2 regions of the Stenotrophomonas sp. 28608_Sma genome follow, and region 2 is predicted to be linked to the other one. Evidence: riboswitches for the same ligand, from Rfam matches in the RefSeq annotation. Region 2 holds a riboswitch; the other holds the start of a gene.
What was found. Region 2 has a riboswitch for thiamine pyrophosphate ahead of ACZLHH_RS01035 (TonB-dependent siderophore receptor). Riboswitches for the same ligand answer to the same signal wherever they lie in the genome.
Positions count from the first base shown of each region.

Region 1 (6,997 bases), 1.1 Mb from region 2:
GGCCAGCAGCAGTGCCAGCCAGGTGCCCAGCGGACTGCGCTGGACCACCCACAGCGCCAGGCCGAGTACCGCCATGCCGAACATGCCCAGTGCCGCACGGCCGCCGGCGGTGTCATCAAGTGCGGGATACAGCAGCACCGCGATCAACTGGGCACCCAGCAGCCAGGCCGAAGGATGGCGGCGGGCAATGGCCAGCCAGCGGGTGGTGATGGCAACGGGCATGGCGTCCTTTCCCCAGGGTGATGGGCGGAGGATAGCCGGGAGCGGCGTGATGAGCGGTAGTGCCGGCCACTGGCCGGCACTCTCCCCGGTCCCACGCACGACGGAATGCCGGCCAGCGGCCGGCACTACCCGTTACACGTCAGCCCTGGTGATAGACCTCGGTGCCGGCGGCGCGGAACTCTTCCGACTTCTCCTTCATGCCGGCCTCGGCGTAGTCGCGCACGTCCTGGGTGATCTTCATCGAGCAGAAGTGCGGGCCGCACATCGAGCAGAAGTGCGCCAGCTTGTGCGCATCCTTCGGCAGGGTCTCATCATGGAATTCCTTGGCCTTCTCCGGGTCCAGCCCGAGATGGAACTGGTCTTCCCAGCGGAACTCGAAGCGCGCCTTGCTCAGCGCGTTGTCGCGCACCTGCGCGCCGGGGTGTCCCTTGGCCAGGTCCGCCGCATGCGCGGCGATACGGTAGGCCATGATGCCGTCGCGCACGTCCTGGCGATTGGGCAGGCCGAGGTGTTCCTTCGGCGTCACGTAGCAGAGCATCGCCGTACCGAACCAGCCGATCATCGCCGCACCGATCGCGCTGGTGATGTGGTCGTAGCCCGGTGCGATATCGGTGGTCAGGGGGCCCAGCGTATAGAACGGCGCTTCGCCACACTCGCGCAGCTGCTTGTCCATGTTCTCCTTGATCAGCTGCATCGGCACGTGGCCGGGGCCTTCGATCATGGTCTGCACGTCGTGCTTCCAGGCGATCTTCGTCAACTCACCCAGCGTCTCCAGCTCACCGAACTGCGCGGCATCGTTGGCATCGGCGATGCAGCCCGGGCGCAGGCCATCGCCCAGCGAGAAGGTCACGTCGTAGGCCTTCATGATTTCGCAGATGTCTTCGAAATGCGTGTAGAGGAAGTTCTCCTTGTGGTGTGCCAGGCACCACTTGGCCATGATCGAGCCACCGCGGCTGACGATGCCGGTGACCCGCTTGGCGGTGAGCGGAACATAGCGCAGCAGCACGCCAGCGTGGATGGTGAAGTAGTCCACGCCCTGCTCGGCCTGCTCGATCAGTGTGTCGCGGAAGATCTCCCAGGTGAGTGCTTCGGCGCGGCCATCGACCTTCTCCAGCGCCTGGTAGATCGGCACGGTACCGATCGCCACCGGCGAGTTGCGGATGATCCACTCGCGGGTCTCATGGATGTGCTTGCCGGTGGACAGGTCCATCACCGTGTCACCGCCCCAGCGGATCGCCCACACCAGCTTCTCCACCTCCTCGGCAATGCCCGAGGACACGGCGCTGTTGCCGATGTTGGCGTTGATCTTGGTCAGGAAATTGCGGCCGATGATCATCGGCTCGCTCTCCGGATGGTTGATGTTGTTGGGCAGCACCGCACGGCCGCGGGCGATTTCGTCGCGCACGAACTCCGGGGTGATGATCTTCTGGATCGAAGCGCCGAACGCCTCGCCCGGGTGCTGCTGCAGCAGGCCGGCATCGCGGATCGCGTCCAGCCGCTGGTTCTCGCGGATGGCGACGAATTCCATTTCCGGCGTGATGATGCCGCGGCGCGCGTAGTGCATCTGGGTGACGTTGGCACCTGCACGCGCACGGCGAGGCAGGCTGCGCGCGGGGAAGCGCACCGCATCGAGCTTCGGGTCATGCTCGCGATCGCGACCGAACGAAGAGCTCAGTCCTTCCAGCCGCTCGGTATCACCGCGTTCTTCCACCCAGCCGCGACGCAGTGCCGGCAAACCAGCGGACAGATCGATGCGCACCTCCGGATCGGTGTACGGGCCCGACGTGTCGTAAACGGTCACCGGTGCATTCTCTTCGCCGCCGAACAAGGTCGGCGTGCGGGTCAGCGCGATCTCGCGCATCGGCACCTGCAGATCCGGACGTGAACCGGGCACGTGGATCTTGCGCGAGCCGGGAATGGGCCGGGTCACGGATTCGGAGAGTTGCTGGGCCTGTTGCTGCAGGGCGGAGAGCTGTGCGTTCATCGGGCATCGTCCAGGAAGGTCAGGGACGAAGCGGCGGCGCACTGCTGCCGCGCCCGGACGGTCCTTGGGCGGAGTCCGGACATGGCTGCACTGCAAAGCTTCCCTACGCCGGTATGAGCCGGATCAGGTTCCAAGGGACTGTCTCAACCGTGGCCACATGGCCGCGGTACCCCCGCTTCTTGGTGTGCATTAGAGCATAGAACGCACTGCAGCTCCTGGCTGTTCCATCCACGCACGGCGTGGATCCGCTGTTTCTGTATTAACAGAACCGTGACATCGCATTCAGTAACGTGCACGCGCATCGTGCCGCTGCGGCCGGTGTTTCCCCGCCGCCTTCGCGGCCCCTGCCCGGTCTGTGCTGCATGTCGCCGGCCCCTCGCAGCAAGCTCTGCTCGCTCCCCTCAATCCCTTGATCGGAGAAGCTCCTTCATGGTGTTTCGCGTTTCCATCGCACTGGTTCTGCTTCTGGTGCTGCTTGCCGGTGTTGCACCCGGCCCCTTCAATACCGTGGTGCAGTCGGTACTGGCCGATGTCATCCGCAGTGTCGGCTGGCTCTATCTTCTGGTCGTGTTCCTGGCGCTGACTTTCCTGATGTACCTGGCATTCGGTCGCTTCGGCAACCTGCGCATCGGCGGTGAAGATGCCGAGCCGGAGTTCTCGCGCGCCAGCTGGATGTCGATGCTGTTCGCCGCCGGCATGGGCATCGGCCTGGTGTTCTGGGGCGCCGCCGAGCCGATTTCCCACTTCACCAAGCCTCCGGAAGGCCTCGCACCGCAGAGCATGGACGCGGCGCGGGCTTCGATGCGCTATGCATTCTTCCATTGGGGTCTGCATCCATGGGCGATCTACGCGCTGATCGGCCTGGCCATGGCCTGGTTCCAGTTCAACCGCAATGGCCGTGGACTGGTCAGTGACATGCTGCAACCGATCATCGGCCGGCACCATCGCGGCTGGATCGGACGCGTGGTCAACATCGCCGCGGTTGTTGCCACTGCCATTGGCGTGGCCACCACGCTGGGGTTCGGTACCATCCAGATCGCTGCCGGCATGGAACGCGTGTTCGGCCTGCACGCGGGTGTGCCACTGCAGCTGACCATCATCGCCATCGCGTTCGTGCTGTACATGGCCTCCACCGCCAGCGGTGTCGAGCGCGGGGTGAAGTGGCTGTCCAACTTCAATCTTGCACTGGCCGCGCTTCTTGCGGCCACCGTACTGGTGCTGGGTCCGACCGGATTCATCTTCGATACGTTCACCACCACACTGGGGTCGTACCTCAACCAGCTGGTGACGATGAGCCTGCGCATGTCGCCGTTCTCGGGCAGCACATGGGTGGCGGACTGGACCATCTTCTACTGGGCGTGGTGGATTTCCTGGGCCCCGTTCGTCGGCTCGTTCATCGCGCGCATCTCGCGTGGGCGCAGCGTCCGCGAGTTCGTCATCGGCGTCGTGCTGGCACCCACGGTGCTGGGCTTCTTCTGGTTCGCGGTGTTTGGTGGTACTGCGCTGTGGGCGCAGATCTTCGGCCACGCCGACCTGGTGCAGGCGCTGGGCAATGGCTATGAAACGGTGCTGTTCACCCTGTTTGACAGCATGCCGCTGCCCTTGCTGCTTTCCTGCACCGCACTGGTGCTGCTGATGATCTTCTTCGTGACATCAGCCGATTCGGCGGTGCTGGTACTGGCCAGCATGTCCACTGACGAGGCAGGCGATCCGCCGTTGAAGCGCAAGCTGGCCTGGGGCATCGCGGTGGCGCTGATCGCAGCGGCGTTGCTGCTGGCCGGTGGCCTGGATGCACTGCAGGGCATGATCACGATTGCGGCGTTGCCATTCGCGCTGCTGATGGTGCTGGTGATGGTGTCGCTGTACCGGGTGCTGGACCAGGAGTACACGCGCGAGCGGCGGCAGGCGCAGCGCCAGCGGCATATGATCGATGCGTGGATCGCGCGCGAGATGGCGGCGCAGGAGGAGACCCAGGCGGAGGCGGCGCGCGCGCACGATCAGGATTGAGGGTGTTTTGCAGCCTGCGGCTGCACCGCTTTTCTCAAGCAACGGCAACTGCAACAGCAACTTCACAAGCGGCTCTGGGTTGCTGCTGGTTTGGCGGTGAGGGGGCAGATGGCGGGACACGCCGCAAGTACGTCCCTGTAGCAACTGTGTTGCTGGAGAGTCTCAGGCCCGTCAGGTAAACGGGCACGGTAGTGCCGGCCGCTGGCCGGCAGCCTTTGGTCTTTCGCCCTGGCTCGCCTCAGGCGGGGACTAGCTCGCTTTCAGCGTCGCGCACACGGGCGTTGAGGATGACCAGCATCTTCCGCATTACTGCCACGATGGCCACCTTGCCTTCCTTGCCGCGGGCTCGTAGCGACTGGTAAAAATCGCGCAGCCGAGGTTCATGCCGCATGGCCGACATTGCCGCCATGTAGAGCACTTGCCGGATTTCGGCTCTTCCACCGTGGATGCTTCGTTTTCCTCTCATCGTGCCGCTGTCGTGGGACATCGGGGCTACCCCGACCAGGCTGGCGATGCGCTTGCCAGTGATCCTGCCAAGCTCTGGCAGATAGCTGGCTAGAACTGCCTGCAGCACAGGCCCTACGCCCTTCATCGACTTCAGCATCTTCAGTTGAGGCTGCTGACCAACCTGCTCGACGATCTGCTTGCCCAGACGCTCAACCAACGTTTGTAGGCGGGTGATGTTGCCCTGCAGTAGTCGGCGCAGTTCACGATCAAGCACCATTTCCTGCTGCTGCCGCGCGATGGTCAGGGCGTCCATCGCCTGCCGACGTGCCCGAACGAACTCCCGCATCTTCTGCTGCCAAGACTGCAGCGGCTGATAGGGAGGCAGCTTCACCAGGGCGGCCATCTGCGCCAACGCGTAGGCATCCAAACGGTCGGTTTTGGCAATCTGACCCAACCCCTGAGCCAGTTTCCGGGCGCGCAAGGCATTGGCACGGACCACCGGATGACCGGCCTTGTGCAGGAAATCCAGCACCGGCTGCTCATAGCCACCTGTGGCTTCAAGCACGATCTGGCGGGTCGGACGCTTCTTCAGCCAAACATCCAGTTCAGAAAACCCGGAGCGGTTGTTGCCGACCTGCAGGGTTTCTCCGTCCGTCGTACCGATATCCAGCTGACGCTTGCTGACATCAATCCCGATCCCGTTCATCACCTGACTCCGTATAGTCTGGAAGGGTCGAGAGCTCCCCCGCTTGCCCAGTCTTATCGCTTCGAGTGGTCGCTCCAGCAACTGTTCGGGCGGATCAAGGGAGATTCCGGCGTGGGCGCCAAGCTACATGGCGATCGTCGCGATCCTGGTTACGGATCGTCGAGATCTAGGCTCGCACGGCGGCCCACGCCGGCTCTCGACGCCTACGCTGCCAGATTCCGATCAGATAAGGCTCGGCCACGGCATCCATGCCGTGGACGGTCCCGCCATCTGCCCCCTCTCCGCCTCCGACAGTTTCCCGGTGACGGTGGGTTTTCCACGCCATGCGTGGATGAGGTGTATCGGAAAACAAGAAGGGGTCGGATTCGTTTTCCTGTGGAAAACGGATCCGACCCCAACCCACAGCACGCGGCTGTTGCCATTGCCTTTGCTCTTGATCTTCTTTTTTCTTTTCCTGCGGTGATGGACACGGAAACTATCCGTGGCCGGGCGGGTGGGCTGGGCGGGGGTGTCCGCGGCATGGATGCCGCGGCCAAGCCTCCAGGGACGGATTCACGGCGTCCCCCGACCAGCCCACCCGCCCGGCCAAGCCAAGCATCGCTGAACCATCACCGCAGAGGGGGCTGCGCCCGGTGGCCGGGAAACCTCAATACCCCGCCGCCTGCCCATCCTTTCGACTCTCAGACGCACCGTAGTAAACGCCGGATTCCGGATCACGCATGATCGCCTGATACCCACCATACGGACCATCGGCGAACACGATGCGATGCCCCTTGCGCATCAACGCACGCACCGTTTCATACGGGAAGCCGGTTTCCAGATTCACTTCACCACCGTCGGTCATCGCCGTGGCCTGACCTGTCGGTTCGGTCGAGCCTTCATGCTGGATGCGCGGTGCATCACCGGCCTCCTGCAGGTTCATGCCGAAATCCACCAGGTTCATCACGATCTGCACGTGGCCCTGCGGCTGCATCGCGCCACCCATCACGCCGAAGCTGGCATACGGCTTGCCGCCCTTGGTGATGAACGCCGGGATGATCGTCTGGAACGGGCGCTTGCCCGGTGCATAGCCGTTGGGATGGTTCTTCTGCAGCACGAACATCTCGCCACGATCCTGCAGGATGAAGCCCAGCCCCGGCGGCGCCATGCCGCTGCCCATGCCGCGGTAGTTGGACTGGATCAGCGAAACCATCATGCCGTCGGCGTCGGCCACGGTCATGTAGATGGTGTCGCCTTCTTCCAGCTGCTTCGGCGTGCCCGGCTGCACTTCCTTCAGCGCCTTGTCCATGGAAATCAGCGCGCGGCGCTGTGCGGCGTAGTCCTTGGAAATCAGCTTCTGCACCGGCGCCGGCTGGAACGCCATGTCGGCATAGAAGCGCGCGCGATCGGCGAAGGCCAGCTTCTTCGCTTCAACGAACAGGTGCACATGCTCCGGTGAACCGAAGGGAATCTTCGAGAAGTCGTAGCCTTCCAGCACGTTGAGGATCTGCAGCGCGGCGATGCCCTGGCTGTTCGGCGGCAGTTCCCAGACGTCGTAGCCACGGTAGTTGCTGCTGACCGGTTCGACCCACTCACCGTGGTGGTCAGCCATGTCCTGGTAGCTCAGGTAGCCACCGTTGGCCTTGAAATAG
Region 1 covers NZ_CM151308.1:4,146,672-4,153,668, forward strand. Annotated here, with positions in the region: gene ACZLHH_RS19630 (ion channel) at 1-222, opposite strand, end outside; gene thiC (phosphomethylpyrimidine synthase ThiC) at 362-2,206, opposite strand; TPP riboswitch at 2,289-2,390, opposite strand; gene ACZLHH_RS19640 (BCCT family transporter) at 2,636-4,213, shown strand; gene ACZLHH_RS19645 (IS110 family RNA-guided transposase) at 4,452-5,366, opposite strand; gene ACZLHH_RS19650 (hypothetical protein) at 5,494-5,829, shown strand; gene ggt (gamma-glutamyltransferase) at 6,013-6,997, opposite strand, start outside.
Region 1: linked by a shared signal. The riboswitch ahead of thiC (phosphomethylpyrimidine synthase ThiC) and the one ahead of ACZLHH_RS01035 (TonB-dependent siderophore receptor) in region 2 are both predicted to bind thiamine pyrophosphate.

Region 2 (6,997 bases):
ACGCGCCGACCGTGATGTATTTCACCTACCAGGTGGACGGCGATGGCGCGACCTCCTATGAGGTCCAGAACGGCAGCGTGGCGACCTTCTGGTTCGGCCACACCTTCACTCTCGATGGCACCACGTACTACACGGGGTTCTCCTGGGATACCCGCGAGCACTACGGCAAGCCGGGCGAGCAGACGCCGGCCGGTCCGGATGACCGCGCCAACCTTGCCGAGGCCACCTTCGTGCTGGCCGGCACCGACGCCAGGAAGCCATGGAAGTTCCGTGGCCAGGAATGGACCATCGGCGCACTGGGCGCGTACGACAAGGCCGACGATGTCGATACCCGGCGCAAGCCGCTTGAACATCGCACGGCCGATGGTCGCCTGCTGCTGGCGGTGCCGACCAGCAGCTTCGACCGCGGCATCAGCAGCACCGGCTATGCGCTGCTGCTGTTCAACCCCAGGCGCAGCGAAGACGACGTGGACAGCAAGGTCTGGCGCTATGTCGGTTCAGTGCGCACGGGTGAGGACAACAGTGCCGCCTGCGACGACGGCAACGTGATGCCCTGCACCGACAGCGATGGCGAACTGGCCTTCGCTGCCGACGGCAACGGCCTGCCGCGACTGACCGTGACCTTCAAGGGCACCACCATCGAAGGCCCCGGCAAGACCCGCGCACTGGGTGCCGGCGACGCCGTGCACTACACCTTCGACAGCGCGACCCAGCAGTACGTCGCGCCCTGATAGCACCCGCCACGCGCGGGTTCCCTGTTGACCGACATGTTCTTGACTCACGGATGAGTCCGGTTGGCGATTCGCGGCACGCGCCGCTCCATCAACCCCGAGGAAAACGTCATGGCACAGCATGACTACAGCAGAAAGGAAGTCCTGGACATCGTCGAGCAGGTCGCCAGGCAGAAGGGCATCCCTGTGGATGACTTCATGCGCTTCGCGCACATCGAGACCGGCGGCACCTTCAACGAGCGCGCCCACAACACCTCATCCGGCGCCAAGGGCCTGTTCCAGTTCGTGCCCGGCTCCGCGCGCCAGTACCACCTGACCGGCCACGAGTTCGACCCCACCCGCAACACCGAAGCGGCCGCACAGATGTACCAGGACAACCTGGACTCGATGGCGCGCCGCAACGAGCGCACCGGCAACCCGTACCTGTCCGGGGGCAACACGCCCACCGGACTGGACCTGTACCTGGCCCACCAGCAGGGCAGCGCCGGCTACGGCTCGGTGCAGACTGCCATTGCCACCGGCACCTTCGGTGTGGTCCGCAACAGCCACGGCGACGAGATCAACATGCGCCGCAACGTGCTGAACCAGATCGGCTCCGACGCGAAGGCGCTGACCGGCCACACCCTGGCCGAGATGCGCGGGATGAACGACGGCGACCTGGCGCGGACGTTCTCCAGCTATTACATCCACAAGTACGCAGCGATCAGCATTCCGGAAAAGAACATCGAACCGCAGGCGGTAGTGCAGGGCCAGGGCCAGACCCCGGCAGCACCTGCGCAGGCCAGCGCAGCCGTGGCGGCGGGTGCAGCCACGCTGGCGGCAACCGCAACGGCAGCTGCCACACCGAAGCCAGGCATTGAACTGCAGGCCGCCTACGAGGCCGGCGTGAAGTACGACGACGTCAAGTACGCCATCAACATTCCGGGCCACGCACTGTACGTACCGGGCAAGACCGGCAAGAACGTGGAGCAGGGTTACATCGACTGTTCCGGCTGGGTCGGCACGCTGCAGAACCGGACCATGGACGAGATCAACCAGAAGGCCGGGCACGCGGTGTTCAGCAAGGCTGATCGCATCGACCTGGGCAACCTCGGTTCCGGTGGCATCGTGCGCAAGGCGTTCGACCAGTCCGGCGTGCTGCTGGACCGCGACGCGATCCTGAAGCCCGATGCGCTGAAGGAAGGCATGATCATCGGCCTGGATACGGCCAAGACCCGCCATGAGCACTGGAACGGCATCGACCACATCGTGATGGTGGTGCGCGACCCCAACACCGACAAGCTGCTGATCAGCCAGTCCACCGGCAGCAAGGGCGTGCACACCATGCCGGTGGAGGACTACCTCAAGCAGGTGAAGGACCACCCGAACTGGAAGCTGTACGCCTCCGATCCGCTGTCCAAGGCCCGCGACCTGCTGGAAAACCGCACCCAGTCCCACGAGCAGACCCAGGGCAAGCCTGCGGCCGAGCACAAGGCCGCTGCCACGCCGCACGCCGAACTGTACAAGCCGGGCGCGCACAGCGAGGGCGTGCGCAAGGTGCAGGAGCAGCTGGGCCACCTGGGCTACGTCGGCGCCGACGGCAAGCCGCTGGTCGAAGATGGCCGCTTCGGCCGCAACACCGACGCGGCAGTGCGCCAGCTGCAGAAGGACAACGGCCTGGTGGTCGACGGCATTGTCGGGGCGAAGACCCTGGAGGCAATCAAGGACGCACGCGAACGGCCGTTGCTGAACGACGAGCGGCACCCGCGCAATCCGTTGTTCATCCAGGCCAGCAAGGGTCTGGAACTGCTGCCGGCCGGGACCTTCAAGGACCGCCACACGCTGGAAAGCGCTGCTGCGGCTTTGACCAAGGAGGCGCATGCCGCCGGCCTGCAGCGCATCGACTCGGTGGTGCCCAGCCCGAACGGTGAGCGCCTGTTCGCCGTGCAGGGCACCATCGGCGACCCCGCCGCCAGCCGCGTGGCGGTGGAGACCCGTGCCGCCAGCGAGCAGAGCCTGGCGCTCAGCAGCGGTGCCGTGCAGGGCGCGCCGAACGTGCTGCATCAGCAGCAGGACGCCCAGCAGGAGCAGGCCCGGCAGGCCCAGAAGGCGATGGGCGTCTAAGCCCGCGGCACCTTGGGAGAGAAGGGAGGGCCACGTTCGCGTGGCCCTTTCCCTTTCTGCCAGCTGAGCGGCCGGGGCCGCTTTCAGCCTTGCTTCATGCCGCCTGCCGCTAGATGAATGCGCAAGCCGCACGGTGGACCAGGCAATGTTCCGGCAATGTTGGAACGCCAGCGTGGACATCACGGCAGCCGGGGCGCCCCGCGCCCTCCCTGCCCAGCGTGGCATGCACCTCACAGGAGAACGAACATGCTCAGTACTTCCGCACTCAGCTTCCGCGGTCTGGCGATGGCTCTGGCACTGGTGGCCGGTGTGGCCGTGGTCAGCGATGCCAGCGCGATGTCGAGGAAGGACAAGCGCACCCTGGTCGGCGCCGTGGTCGGTGGCGTGGCCGGCAACCTGCTCTCCAACGGTGATCCCGCTGCCACTGTCGGCGGTGCCGTGGCTGGCGGCGCGATCGGCAACCTGACCACCTCCGACCGCCGCGACCGTCGTTACTACGACAATCGCCGTTACGACGACCGCTACGATCGCCGTTACGACCGTGGCTACTACCGCAGCGGCTACTACGACCGCGGTGACGACCGTCGCTGGCAGCGCGAGCGCTACTACGACAACCGCTACTACCACGACCGCGGTCGCCATCGCGGCTGGTAAGCAGCGCGGCATCCCCCATGCCGATGCACGGACGGGCGGGTCGATGACCCGCCCGTTTGCGTTGGCCGCGGCCATGGCGTTGAATGCGCAGCCTTGGATGTGATTTTCCCCACTGGGGCTGCGGCATGACTTCTTCTTTCCACCGGGTGCAGGGCCTCAACAACGACGAGGTCGCTGCCGACTGGCCGCCGATCAGCACCGCAGACCTCGCGTGGCTGCGCCGGCGCTTTCCGCAGCTGGATGCGGACAGCCATCCGCACTGGCACAGCCCGCGGCCACTCTCGGCCGCTGCCATCGTCAATGGCAGGGGCGGCGCGGTGTTCATCAAGCGCCACCACCACAGTGTGCGCAGTGCGGCCTGCCTGGAAGAAGAACACCACTTCATCGCCCATCTCGCTGCCGCCGGCGTACCGGTGGTGCAGTTGCTTGCGGCAGCCGATGGCCACACCGCAGTCGAGCACGGCGAATGGACCTTCGAGCTGCATGCCGTGGGCGTGGGCGAGGACCTGTACCGCGATGCCGTGTCGTGGTCGTTGCTGACCGATGTCGCGCAGGCCCGCGAAGCCGGCCGCATGCTGGCCCGGTTGCACCGTGCCGCCGCCAGCTATCACGCGCCACAGCGCAGTACCCATCTGCTGGTCGCGCGCGACGATCTGATCCGCGCCGACGATCCCATCGCCGCGATCAAAGCCGAACTGCCCACACGACCGGGGCTGGCCCGCTATCTCGCGCGCATTCCGTGGGAAGCACAGCTGCAGCGCGACGTGCTGCCTTGGCACACGGGCCTGGCCGAGCGCCTGCGCGACGAGCCACGGCTGTGGGCGCACAACGACTGGCATGTCTCCAACCTGCTGTGGCGCGACGGGCAGGTCAGCACCGTGCTGGATTTCGGCCTGGCTTCGCCCACCAGCGCACTGTTTGACCTCGCCACCGCGATCGAGCGCAACGCAGTGGCGTGGCTGGAACTGGAGCGCGGCATGGAGGCGGTGCGCATCGACATCGCACTGGCGTTGCTCGACGGCTACCGCGAGGTGCTGCCGCTGTCGGCGGCACGCGTGCAGCTGCTGGCCGACCTGCTGCCGATGGTCCATTTCGACTTCGCACTGTCCGAAGTGGAGTACTTCGAAGGCATCACTGGCTCCACCGCAAACGCGGATGTGGCGTGGCAGCCGTTCATGCTGGGGCATCCGGCGTGGTTCCACAGCGCGCCGGGACAGGCACTGCTGCAGGCGTTGCACGCGGCAGCCTGAAGGGCACCGGCTCGCAAATCCGTACCATTTGTAGTGAAATGGTCACCTGAAGCGGGGGTGCCTGGATCTGCCAGGCTGAGAGAGTCCCTTGGAACCTGATCCGGTTTGCACCGGCGTAGGGAGCTTTGAGCCGCAGCCACACCCCCGTCATGGGCCGGTGCACCTGCGCGCCGTCGCTTCGTCTCCCTTGTTGTCCGAAGACGAACCGAATGAACCGCTGCCTGCGCCCCACTCTGCTCTCCCTCGCCCTCTGCGCCGCGCTGCCGCTGCACGCCAGCGAGGCCGAGGCGTCCCCCGATGCGGCTGCCACCGGCGCCGAGCGCTCGCCCACCGAACTGGCGGCGGTACGCGTGCAGGCCGGCAAACCGAAGGCCGATACCTCACGCGTGAACGCCTTCGGTGGTGGGTCCTGGAAGGACACCCCGGCCTCGGTGAACGTGCTCGAGCGCGACTATCTCGACCGCCGGCAGGTGCGTTCGCTGTCCGAGCTGGCCAGCAACGATGCCTCGCTGGGCGATGCGTATGCGCCGGTGGGTTACTACCAGAACATCGCCATCCGTGGCTTCGCCCTGGACGCCGCCACCGGCTACCGCTTCAACGGCCTGTCCATCGCCGGCGAACAGCGCTTGGCGCTGGAGAACGTGCAGTCGGTGGAGATCCTCAAGGGTGAAGCCGGCCTGGCCGCAGGCGTGATGGCGCCCGGCGGGATCATCAACTACATCGGCAAGCGCCCGGCCGAAGTGCGCACCGCCACGCTCGGTACCGACTCGGAAGGCTCGCGCTACGTCGCCGTCGATGTCGGCCACTGGATCACCCCGCGTTTCGGCCTGCGCCTGAATGCCGCATGGGATTCCAGCAATTCCTACGTCGAGCACGCCGATGGCCGTCGCAACTTCTACTCGCTGGCCGCCGACTGGCTGATTGGCGAACGCGGCAAGCTGGAAGTGGATGCCAACTACCAGACCAGCTCGCAGCGTTCGGTGTCCGGCTACCAGCTGCTGGGCGCGCGTGAGCTGCCGCACGGCGTGGATCGCGAATTCCTGCTCGGCTACCAGCCGTGGCAGCGCCCGGTGGATATCGCCAGCACCAACATCACCGCGTTGCACACCTACGACTTCAACGATGCCTGGCAGTCGCGCGTCTCGGTCGGCCACAGCCGCTCGGTGATCGATGACAACGTCGCCTTCGCCTACGGCTGCTACTACGCCACGCAGTGTGCCGATGGCAGCGTGCCGGGCAACTACTTCGCGCCCAATGGCGACTACGACGTCTACGACTACCGCAGCCCGGACGACACCCGCCGCAACCAGCAGGCCCGTGCCGAGCTGCGCGGCCGCTTCGAGACCGGCAGCGTCGGCCATGAGTTGACCATCGGTGCCGACTACTTCCGCCGCACGGTAGACAAGCGCCCGAGCGTCAACGAGTACGTCGGCACCAGCAACATCCACGACGCACAGGTGCCGGTGTTCGCGCCGTCGCCGAAGATGCCAGGGCCGTCCGCACGACGCCTGGACAGCCGCCAGACCGCGTTCTTCGCGCTGGACCGGATGAGCTTCGGAGACGAATGGCAGTGGCTGGCCGGCGGCCGCTTCGTGCGCCTGGACGAGCGTGCCTACGACAAGCGTGGTACCCCGCAGCGGCACAGCCGCCTGTCGCGTTTCCTGCCGCAGACCGCCGTGGTGTGGAAGGCCACCGATCAGCTCAACGCCTATGCCAGCTACGTGCGCGGCATCTCGCTGGGCCAGGAAGCGCCGTTCTGGACCAGCAACGCCGACACCTTCCTGCCGTCGGTGCAGTCGCGGCAGCTGGAAGTGGGCGTGAAGTACGTGCCGGTCGAGGCGCTGACGCTGGGCGCAGCCGTGTTCCGCATTTCGCAGCCGTACCAGTACGCCAGGCCGGACAACAGCGACGTCGGCTACACCTTCGTCGAGGAAGGCACGCAGACCCACACCGGCCTGGAGCTGACCGCCAACGGCCAGCTGACCGATGCGCTGCAGATCGTGGCCAGCGCCAGCGTGCTGCAGGCGCGCGCGCGCGACACCGGCACCCCGGCCTATGAAGGCCATCAGCTGGTGAACGTGCCGAAGGTGCGCGCCAGCGTGCACGTGGCCTACGCGCTGCCGTTCGTGCAGGGCCTGGATGTGACCGGTGGCTGGCGCTATGCAGGCGCCAACGTCGCCCGCGCCGATGGTGGTGTGCGCGCACCGGACTACTCGGTGTTCGATGCCGGCCTGCGCTTCCAGCATCGCCTGCACGAAC
Region 2 covers NZ_CM151308.1:235,142-242,138, reverse strand. Annotated here, with positions in the region: gene ACZLHH_RS01055 (hypothetical protein) at 1-731, shown strand, start outside; gene ACZLHH_RS01050 (XVIPCD domain-containing protein) at 843-2,834, shown strand; gene ACZLHH_RS01045 (glycine zipper 2TM domain-containing protein) at 3,081-3,488, shown strand; gene ACZLHH_RS01040 (phosphotransferase enzyme family protein) at 3,614-4,738, shown strand; TPP riboswitch at 4,782-4,877, shown strand; gene ACZLHH_RS01035 (TonB-dependent siderophore receptor) at 4,948-6,997, shown strand, end outside.